Regions from separate parts of the Halalkalibacter sp. HAAS-P014 genome, predicted to be linked through region 3. Evidence: predicted binding sites of a transcription regulator. Region 3 holds the regulator's gene; each other region holds the start of a gene.
What was found. The regulator Rex, encoded in region 3, represses fermentation and respiration genes when NADH is low (regulators of the CRP and FNR family bind a similar motif). The targets are predictions, from matches to a motif close to TTGTGAAATATTTCACAA.
Positions count from the first base shown of each region.

Region 1: a site for Rex is predicted at 1,366-1,383, ahead of AC1FXZ_RS04710 (hemerythrin domain-containing protein). Genes of this name have one in related genera too.
Region 2: a site for Rex is predicted at 1,720-1,737, ahead of AC1FXZ_RS18500 (DoxX family membrane protein). Genes of this name have one in related genera too.

Region 1 covers NZ_JBWQTV010000005.1:186,852-190,139, reverse strand. Annotated here, with positions in the region: gene AC1FXZ_RS04715 (HPP family protein) at 13-576, opposite strand; gene AC1FXZ_RS04710 (hemerythrin domain-containing protein) at 791-1,318, opposite strand; gene guaC (GMP reductase) at 1,557-2,540, shown strand; gene AC1FXZ_RS04700 (penicillin-binding transpeptidase domain-containing protein) at 2,950-3,288, opposite strand, start outside.
Region 2 covers NZ_JBWQTV010000023.1:129,498-132,785, forward strand. Annotated here, with positions in the region: gene AC1FXZ_RS18495 (DUF3231 family protein) at 192-1,196, shown strand; gene AC1FXZ_RS18500 (DoxX family membrane protein) at 1,756-2,751, shown strand; partial or broken rRNA gene rrf (5S ribosomal RNA) at 3,217-3,288, opposite strand, start outside.
Region 3 covers NZ_JBWQTV010000030.1:35,688-38,975, reverse strand. Annotated here, with positions in the region: gene AC1FXZ_RS20895 (ABC-F family ATP-binding cassette domain-containing protein) at 1-785, opposite strand, end outside; gene AC1FXZ_RS20890 (redox-sensing transcriptional repressor Rex) at 1,036-1,671, shown strand; gene AC1FXZ_RS20885 (twin-arginine translocase TatA/TatE family subunit) at 1,809-1,991, shown strand; gene tatC (twin-arginine translocase subunit TatC) at 2,009-2,761, shown strand; gene AC1FXZ_RS20875 (DoxX family protein) at 2,946-3,288, shown strand, end outside.

The DNA.
Region 1 (3,288 bases), on a different contig from region 3:
AAAGATTTAAAGTTACATCCACCTTTGTGGATAAGTTCTAGATTTGAACAAGTTATTATATAGTACAGAAATAATAACGACTAGTATTGCACTAACAAAAATTGCCCCTAAAAACCCCCACCCTACTTGTGTATTTATAGCAACGATTGCGCTTGCTGCTGCGGGTGGATGCATCATCTTTGTAAAAACCATTAGCAATACAACAACGGCTAATGTAATTCCAATTGTCACATGTGATCGTCCAAATACATCCCAAATAGCTAAAGCTGCTAACGTTGACAAAAAATGTCCACCTAATATATGACGAGGCTGAGAGAAAGGCCCTTTATAAGCCACAAACACGAGTAAACAACTTGCTCCTATTGGACCTAAGGCCATTGGATATCCAAGAGTAACTACAATAAGACTAACAGTCGTAATAGCGATCAAACCACCAACTGCAGATATAAATGAATCTGTTAATTGTCGCTTATTTTCTTGGGCATGAAGCCCTTTCATTTTACTTATATACTTTGGAAAGCTGAAACCCGTTTGCATTTCAACGGTCGTTTTGAGTTTCTCTTTTTGCATAGTCATTCCAAAAAAGCCCTCCCTAATCCACAATAAAAATCAAGTACTTTGTAAGATTTATTCACACAAAATTCATTATATAGGGAATTTTAGGAAAGGTAAATATAAAAACGTATTTTATATATTGGTTTTCATATCAAAAATACAAACAACTTTTATTTTTTTATTCACGATAAAAAGAGAGGGAACACGATTTATTAATCGTGCTCCCTCTTTACTATTAAACAACCTGTATACGCTTCTCTAACATTTGTTTTTCTTCATCTGTAAGAAGTTTTTCTGCCATTGGAAACAATACTTCTTCCTCTTTCAAGAAATGTTCTTTTAAGGTCAAATAAGCTTCATTGTACAAATTCGTAATCGCTTTTGAGTCTTCTTGCGAGAGAAAATCTGTAATCTTATTTGTTACTTTTAAAAATTCTCTTAAATTGCCCTTCGCTTGGTCATGCTCATATTCCATCACAAATATAGGACCTGAATCTCTTCCGATATAGTTTGCCACCATTGGAAACAAGATTCCTTCTTCCCTTTCCGAATGTGGGTCTAATTCGTTAACAAACTCGACTACACCTTCACGCAATTGCACTATTTTCTGTCTTCTATCTTCACCTGATAAAACACTCTCTATAGATAGAGAAAATTTATAAAGACTTTCCATTTTTGTTCGTAAAGGACGATGTTCATCTTTTAATTGTTGAAGTGGCCTGCATAGCTCTGACACACTTCCTGCCATATGACAAAATTCCATTTCACTTACCCCCTTTTTCATAGGTTAACAAAGAACAAGCTTAAAAATTGTGATACAACTCACAAATTTGGTTACAAACCATTGACAAAAGAATTTTAATAAATACTCAACATAATCCTTTCTCTTTTACAAATAATAAAAAAAACTTTGACATACGGCTGAAAATGATGTAAATTACCAAATGGGCGAACGTTTTATATTATTTGATCTTAAATATTCGTTTTTAGGGGTGTATATGATGGAAAATGTGTTTGACTACGAAGATATTCAACTTATTCCAGCAAAATGTGTTGTAACTAGCCGTTCTGAATGTGAGACAACCGTAACATTAGGTAAGCATTCATTTAAACTGCCTGTCGTACCTGCAAATATGCAGACGATTATAGATGAAAGAATCGCCATTTATTTAGCTGAAAATAATTACTTTTATATTATGCATCGTTTTGAACCAGAGAAGCGTCAATCTTTTATTAAAGACATGCATTCACGTGGGTTAATTGCATCTATTAGTGTAGGGGTTAAAGAAGAAGAATACAAATTTATCCAACAATTATCAGAGGAACAACTCACACCTGAATACATTACGATTGATATCGCACATGGACATTCTAATCAAGTAATTAACATGATTCAATTTATTAAGAAACACTTACCGGAATCCTTTGTAATCGCAGGTAATGTCGGAACTCCAGAAGCAGTAAGGGAATTAGAACATGCTGGAGCAGATGCGACAAAAGTAGGAATCGGACCAGGAAAGGTATGCATTACGAAAATCAAAACTGGATTTGGTACTGGTGGTTGGCAATTAGCTGCACTACGTTGGTGTGCAAAAGCAGCAAGTAAACCCGTTATTGCTGACGGTGGTATTCGTACTCATGGAGATATAGCAAAATCAATTCGCTTCGGGGCAACGATGGTTATGATTGGTTCATTATTTGCCGGTCATGAAGAATCACCAGGTGAAACGATTGAAAAAGATGGAAAGCTATATAAAGAATATTTTGGTTCAGCTTCAGAGTTCCAAAAAGGTGAAAAGAAAAATGTAGAAGGTAAAAAGATGTATGTCGAGCATAAAGGATCCCTTGACGATACATTAAAAGAAATGGAAGAAGATCTTCAATCCTCTATTTCTTATGCAGGTGGAAAAAAATTAGACTCTATTCGAAATGTAGATTATGTCGTCGTTAAAAACTCCATTTTTAATGGTGACAAGGTGTACTAAATTTTAACTAGCTTTAGGGGATGTGCGAAAAGGAGAAGTATTCCATTTCAGACATCCCCATATTTTGTCTGTTATCGTTGTATAAAAAGAGAACCAACCTCATCCATTGTTGGTCCCCTTCATATCATTTAATTGTGTGCTAGTTTACGAAAATCAATACAACATGAAGCGCAGCCATTCCAAGCATATATTTTCACTTGTTTTTCCATACACATTCCACACAAAGTTCGTTCACAATAAGGACACTCTCTCCGGTCACTGTGTTCAATACAACCACAATCAGCACACCTAGTGATAGCCATAGCAACAACCTCCTTAATAGAAAATATATGGATCATCTTTTCTACGTAGACCTTAAAGGTGTAACTATTACCTAAGCTAGGTTGCGCCTTTTTCCTCATAAGAGCTTCTAATCTTTTAAAAGACCGGTCCAAAATCTGTTTGACATATCAACGACATCACCACTCGTTTTACCTTCAATCATTATGGTAACAATATAGTCTTGGTCTTCAACATCGATACTCGTATACCAGCCGAGACGATCTCCATCAATATCTGCTTGGGAATCCTTAATCTCTGCAGTCCCTGTTTTACCAGCAAGTTTCAAGCTATGGCCAGCATCTGTTCGATATGCCGTACCGTTTTGATCATTTACGACAGATACAAGGGTTTGAAAAACTGTTTCTGCTACATCTTCTGTAATAACATTCTCTTTCCACATCTGTTTCTCACTATCTACATTTAGGAT
Region 2 (3,288 bases), on a different contig from region 3:
CATCAAGTATTACCTTGTGTACATTGTTTACGATAAAGGCAAGCCATGTATTTTGCTTGCCTTTTTTAGTTAATACACATTCATACTTATATAAATAATTCTCAAGAATTCAAACTTTACATTTCCTTTATATTTTTAAAAAGATTATATTTCTATCCTAATTAGTAAAATATACTTTATGAGGTGATTTTATGGATAAAGAGGATTTAAAGCTCACATCTGCTGAGATAGGGACTTTGTGGGCAGAATATGTTAATGGTACAGCTGTTGATGTTATAAACAAGTATATGTTATCCATTATAGAAGATGAAAAAATAAGAATTCTATTTGAGGATGCGATAAGTACATTTGCAAAACAGAAAAATCAGATAGCTACGTTTATTGAAAATGAGGGATTTCCTGTACCCATTGGGTTTACTGATTCAGACCTTAATAAAGGGACAAAAAGATTGTTTTCGGACATTTTTTGTTTACACTATTTACACATTATGACATTACATGGTTTATTGGGACACACAACATCACTTAGCGCCTCTGTAAGAAAGGATTTGAGATATTTTTATGATTCGTGCGATAATGACGGAAAAAGAATGTATCATCAAACGATAGAATTACTGTTAGAAAAGGGACATTTTCAAAGAGACCCTAACTTTTATCCTGAAGCAACTCCTGAATTTATTTCAGGTCAACAATTTTTAGATGGCTACTTTGGGGACAAACGACCTTTAGCTGCGACTGAAATTATTAGTCTTTCGTTTAATTTGAAAAAGAAGATATTGGAGAAAACTCTTTCTATTTCATTTAGCCAAGTTGCTCAATCTAAAGAAGTAAGAAAATTTTTGGAGTCAACGCAAAAAAACTCAGATAACCAAATTCAAGCACTTAGCAGTATATTAAAGAAAGATAATCTGCCTGTACCAATGTCTTGGGAATCCGAAATCACAACTTCTCAGGATTCTCCTTTTTCAGATAAGTTGATGTTGTATCATATTGGATTTCTATTGCAAACCTCACAAGCATATCATGGAACAGGACTTGCATCCGCAATGCGAACAGATCTTGTAGTAACTTATGAAGAGATTATATTGAAAAACTTGATGGTGACAAAAGAATGGTTCAATATAATGACGCAGTATAAGTGGTTAGAGGAGCCTCCACTTGCACCAAATAGAAAAAATCTTGCAAAAGACAAATAATTAACCAATTAGCACCTCTTGTTAATGGGAGGTGTTTTATTCTGACTAAAAGTTCTTACTCAACAAAACTGCTCCGTTAGTACAATAAAGAAAGAGCGCTAATTCTTGATGAAGCATCGCACCCGTTACTTTAATAGAGTAACATTTTATAATGGATTATCGCACTTCCCTTCAACATCCAAAACTAAGAGGTCATCAATGTATATTAGTAATTCTCTTTCTAACTCCTCAATTATTGTTATCCCAAAATTGTGAACAGAGTTTATCAATTCATCATCACTAACATCCCAAGCCTTTTCGATATATTCATTTGGTATTTCATACTTCCTTAACCAATAACTAATGGAATGGGATCATTCTTTTTTATTTATATAATTATTTTCTTTAGTGAGGTTTCAACATTGGAGCTCACAACGAAAAATACCCTTAATGCGTCAATACGACATTTTCCCATCTATGGGCTTTTTTTAGTCTTTTTTCAGTGGACGACAACATAATCGGCTACTTATTAAGGGATACTAATTTTTGAACTTTGTTACAAAAAGGAGGGATATATCCAATGAAGAAATGCAATTCAATTCTTTTATTTGGCTTAATTTGTTTTTCACCAATTATTGCAAACGCACATGTAAAATGGTTTACGGAGCAAGAACCAGAAAAGGTTCCTATTGAACAAATCCTTTCAATAGAATTCATAATGTTATCCTTACTAATTGCTCTTTTTTTAGCGATAATATCTCAATTCATAACACATTTGATGAAGATTCCCGGTGTCTCCACAATCGATATGAAGTTAGATGGGTATCGGAAGTACTCTCGTTATATTTTAAAATATGGTACAGCTGTCGCATTAATTTTACAAGTTCTTAATAGAACGATGTTTGCACCTGAGTTTACTATCCACCATAATTGGCAAACGGTTCTTATGTACACGGTTATTGTTTTACTATTAATTCCTTATCACTATGCAACAAAAATAGCTTCCATATTATTGCTTGGTTTATTTATTCATGTTTGGAGCTATTCCGGTTGGTTTCATATGCTAGACTATGGGTATTACCTTGCTATTATCGGTGTTTTATTGGTTGGGAGATCAAAATGGGAGACGGCAGGGTTTCCATTTCTTTATCTCGGAACAGGTTTAAGTTTATGTTGGGTTGCAGTAGAAAAATGGGTTTACCCTTTTATGGCTATCGATATTATTCAGCGCCATCACGTCCCTACTTTTGGCTTTGCCCCTGAACTATTTGTTGTTCTATCAGCATTTATTGAATTCGTCGTTGGTTACCTATTAGTCGTTGGTATTCTCAACCGTTTATTGGCTGTTGTAGTAACCATTTTATTTATCCTGACAACGACCATATTTGGCTACACTGAAATAGTGGGACATGGGATGATTCATATTGTTTTAATAATTTTTATTATCGAAGGAATATCCTTTTATCATCCACCAGTTAAAATGCATAAAACCCGATTGGACCAAATGATATTTGTTTTTCTAAACTTTTTATTTGTGCTAAGTACATTTTTATTGATTTATTATCGATTTGCATAGGATTTTGGAGGCAGAGGGAACCCATCTATAAAAAAGTATATCAACAAGTCCCCACAGAAAAAGGTGGAATACTCTATTACTAAATATAGCGAAACACATTAAGACCGATTTTACGTATGTTGAATAGTTAGGCTGAGCTATATCATATACAAAATAAATCATCTAAAGCCTTCAAATGATAGTTGTTATTTTCTCTCCTGAACCCGTTATCCGTAGGGTTATGTTTATTCTGCTTAGCAACTTCCTTGCTCACACTCTCTCTCCTACGAGGGATATTCAGTCTGTCTAAGAAGAGAAACATTTTGTCTCACTTGGGGACATGACGTATTTCAAGATGCTGTCTCATGATGTATCCATCGGTTCATTTGAAGAAGACGCTGCTCCTTCAGTCCAGATATCTTCAACTTTTTGAGCGTAACATTTCTACATATAAAAAAACACAACCCTATTGGATTGTGTTTTACTGCCTGGCAACGTCCTACTCTCACAGGGGGAAGCCCCCAACTACCATCGGCGCAAAAGAGCTTAACGACCGTG
Region 3 (3,288 bases):
TCTAATTCATAACGTTTCGCTTTTTCATCTAGGTAGGCACTATAATTGCCTGGATATTTCGTTGACTTCGCTCTTGAAATCTCTACAACCGAAGTAACGATTTTATCGAGAAAGTAACGATCATGGGAAACGATTAAAATTGCCCCTTTATAACCGATTAGGTATTGCTCAAGCCACGTAAGCGTTGCGATATCAAGATGGTTAGTAGGCTCATCGAGAATAAGGAGGTCCGGTTTAGTTAACAATAGCTTTGCCAAAGCAAGTCTTGTTTTTTGGCCGCCACTTAACGTTGCAATTTTTGTATCGTAATCAAAATCTGCGAAGTTCATTCCAGAGAGCACACCACGAATATCAGCTTCGTATTGGTACCCACCCTTATCTTTGAACAAAAGTTGAAGTTGATCGTACTCTTTTAAAAGCTTTTCATATTTTTGATTGTTTTGAAGTAAATCTGGGTCGGACATCTGCATTTCCATATCTCGGATTTGTTGCTCCATTTTCCGAAGTGGAGCAAATACGGTTAACATCTCTTCCCAGATCGATAATTCAGACTCAAGACCTGTGTTTTGTGCTAGATAACCTAGATTCATTCCTTTTGGCATCATAACTTGCCCACTGTCATGAGAAATTTGACCAGCAATGATTTTTAAGAGGGTTGATTTTCCCGCACCATTTCGACCAACCAAGGCCACGCGCTCTCCTGTTTGGATATCAAGCTTAATATTTGTTAAGATGGGGTCAACCCCAAATGCTTTAGAAATATTTATACATTGTAAAATAATCATGATTTTCATTCCTAACTAACTAAAGTTAATTCTGTATTGCTTTATTTAGACTAGATGACATTTCAGTATATATAGCTTCAAGTAAAAATAGGAAAAATAAATCTTTTGCTTATTCCCTTTAGTGTATCGTAGAATAGATTTCTCAACAACTTAATGAACAGTTTTGTAAAACGATTACAAACTGTGTGAAATAGTGTACAATAACGTTATTCTTAAAGCCATACAAAGGATAATAGGAGGGAGGCAATAGATGAAAATTGATCAAACCAAGATTCCACAGGCAACAGCAAAGCGATTACCACTCTATTATCGGTTCTTGGAGAATCTCTCTGCCTCGGGAAAACAAAGAGTATCATCAACAGAATTAAGTGAGGCCGTAAAAGTCGACTCAGCAACAATTAGACGTGATTTTTCATATTTTGGTGCGCTTGGAAAAAAAGGATATGGCTACAATGTGAATTATTTGCTTTCCTTTTTTCGAAAAACACTTGATCATGATGAGTTAACGAAGGTTATTCTAGTTGGTGTTGGAAATTTAGGAACTGCATTTTTACAATATAATTTCTCAAAGAATAATAATACACACATTGTGAAGGCTTTTGATGTGGATGAGACTAAAATAGGTGAGGAAGTAGGTGGAGTAACCATCCACCATCTAAAAGACTTAAAACAGGTCCTGGACCCTGAGGTAACCGTTGCTATTTTAACTGTACCACAAGCTGCAGCACAAAAGATTGCTGATCAGTTAGTAGAATCAGGGATAAAAGGCATTTTAAATTTTACTCCAGCAAGACTTGATGTACCAGATTCGGTACGCGTCCACCATATTGACCTTTCAGTTGAATTACAAGCATTAGTGTATTTTTTAAAGCATTACCCGGTATAAAAGGTTATTAAAATGGGACAAGTTTTAGCCTACTAGAAGTACCTTAGATAGCATGTACAAATTTCCAACCATAAGGAGTCATTGCTATCTTTTTTAACACGCTCTATAATAGTAATTAGGACAAGGAGGTGCTACCCATGGGTGGTTTAGGCGCAGGTAGTATCGCATTAATTGCGATCGTTGCTTTATTAATTTTTGGTCCAAAGAAGTTACCAGAGTTAGGAAAAGCTGCTGGAAATACATTACGTGAGTTTAAGAATGCAACAAAAGGCTTAGCAGATGAAGATGAAAATAAGAAAAAAGATAACGATAAAGCCTAAGTAGGAAGGGGCTATAAATGGAACAACGAGACATGTCGGTAATGGACCACATAGTGGAGCTTAGACGAAGAATTATGATAACTTTAGTCTTCTTCATTGTGGCTCTTATTGCCGGCTTTTTTTTAGCTACACCATTAATCACTTACTTACAAAGCACACCTACAGCTCAAGATTTACCGATGAATGCATTTAAAATGACAGATCCGATACGGGTCTTTATGACATTTGCGTTTGCGAGTGCACTTATTATTACTTTTCCGATCATTTTATATCAACTCTGGGCTTTTGTTAGTCCCGGACTCCATGAGAAAGAAAGAAAAGCAACACTTGCCTATATTCCGTTTGCTTTTATTTTGCTGTTAACGGGGCTATCTTTTGCGTATTTTGTGCTATTCCCATTTATCGTACAGTTTATGGGGAATTTATCTGAACGATTAGGGATTACCGAACAATATGGTATAAATGAGTACTTTCAATTTTTATTTCAAGTAACAATTCCGTTTGGATTGTTGTTTCAACTGCCAGTGATCATGATGTTTTTTACACGGTTAGGAATTTTAACTCCGGCTTTATTAACCGAATTTAGGAAATTTGCTTATTTTATCTTACTTGTAATCGCTGGTTTTATAACACCACCAGAGATTTTATCTCATTTAATGGTGACCCTGCCGTTATTACTGCTGTATGAATTTAGTATTTGGGTCTCTTACTTAACGTATCGAAAAGTTAAACGGTTAGAGAGAGAACGAGAAGAAGCGAGCAAAGAGTGATTGCCAACAATGGCAACACTCTTTTTTAGTTACCGTTTGTGAAATAGTGAACAAAGTTTGACAACTAGCCAAGTGGGGTAGTCAAGCCTGTTTTGATGTTTTATACTATGGTTATAACAAGGTTGTGAAAACATTCACAAGTATTTGTGAAGAGTTGAGCAATACTAAAAGGAGGATTTCTATAATGATTGGACAATTTTTCAGAGAAAACAAATATATAGCTGGTTTATGGTTATTCTTACGTGTTTACTTAGGTTGGGCTTGGTTAACAGCAGGCTGGGGCAAAGTAACAGGAGATTTTAATGCAGGTGGATATTTACAAGGATCAGTAGCAAATCCAGTAGTGAATGGAGAAGCGCTTGTTTATCCGAACTACGTAACATTCTTGGAAACCTTCGCTATTCCGAATGCAGATTTATTTAGTGTAGTTGTAGCGTGGGGAGAAGTATTGGTAGGATTAGGACTCATTTTAGGTGTACTAACTTCAGCAGCAGCATTCTTCGGTGTCGTGATGAACATGTCATTCT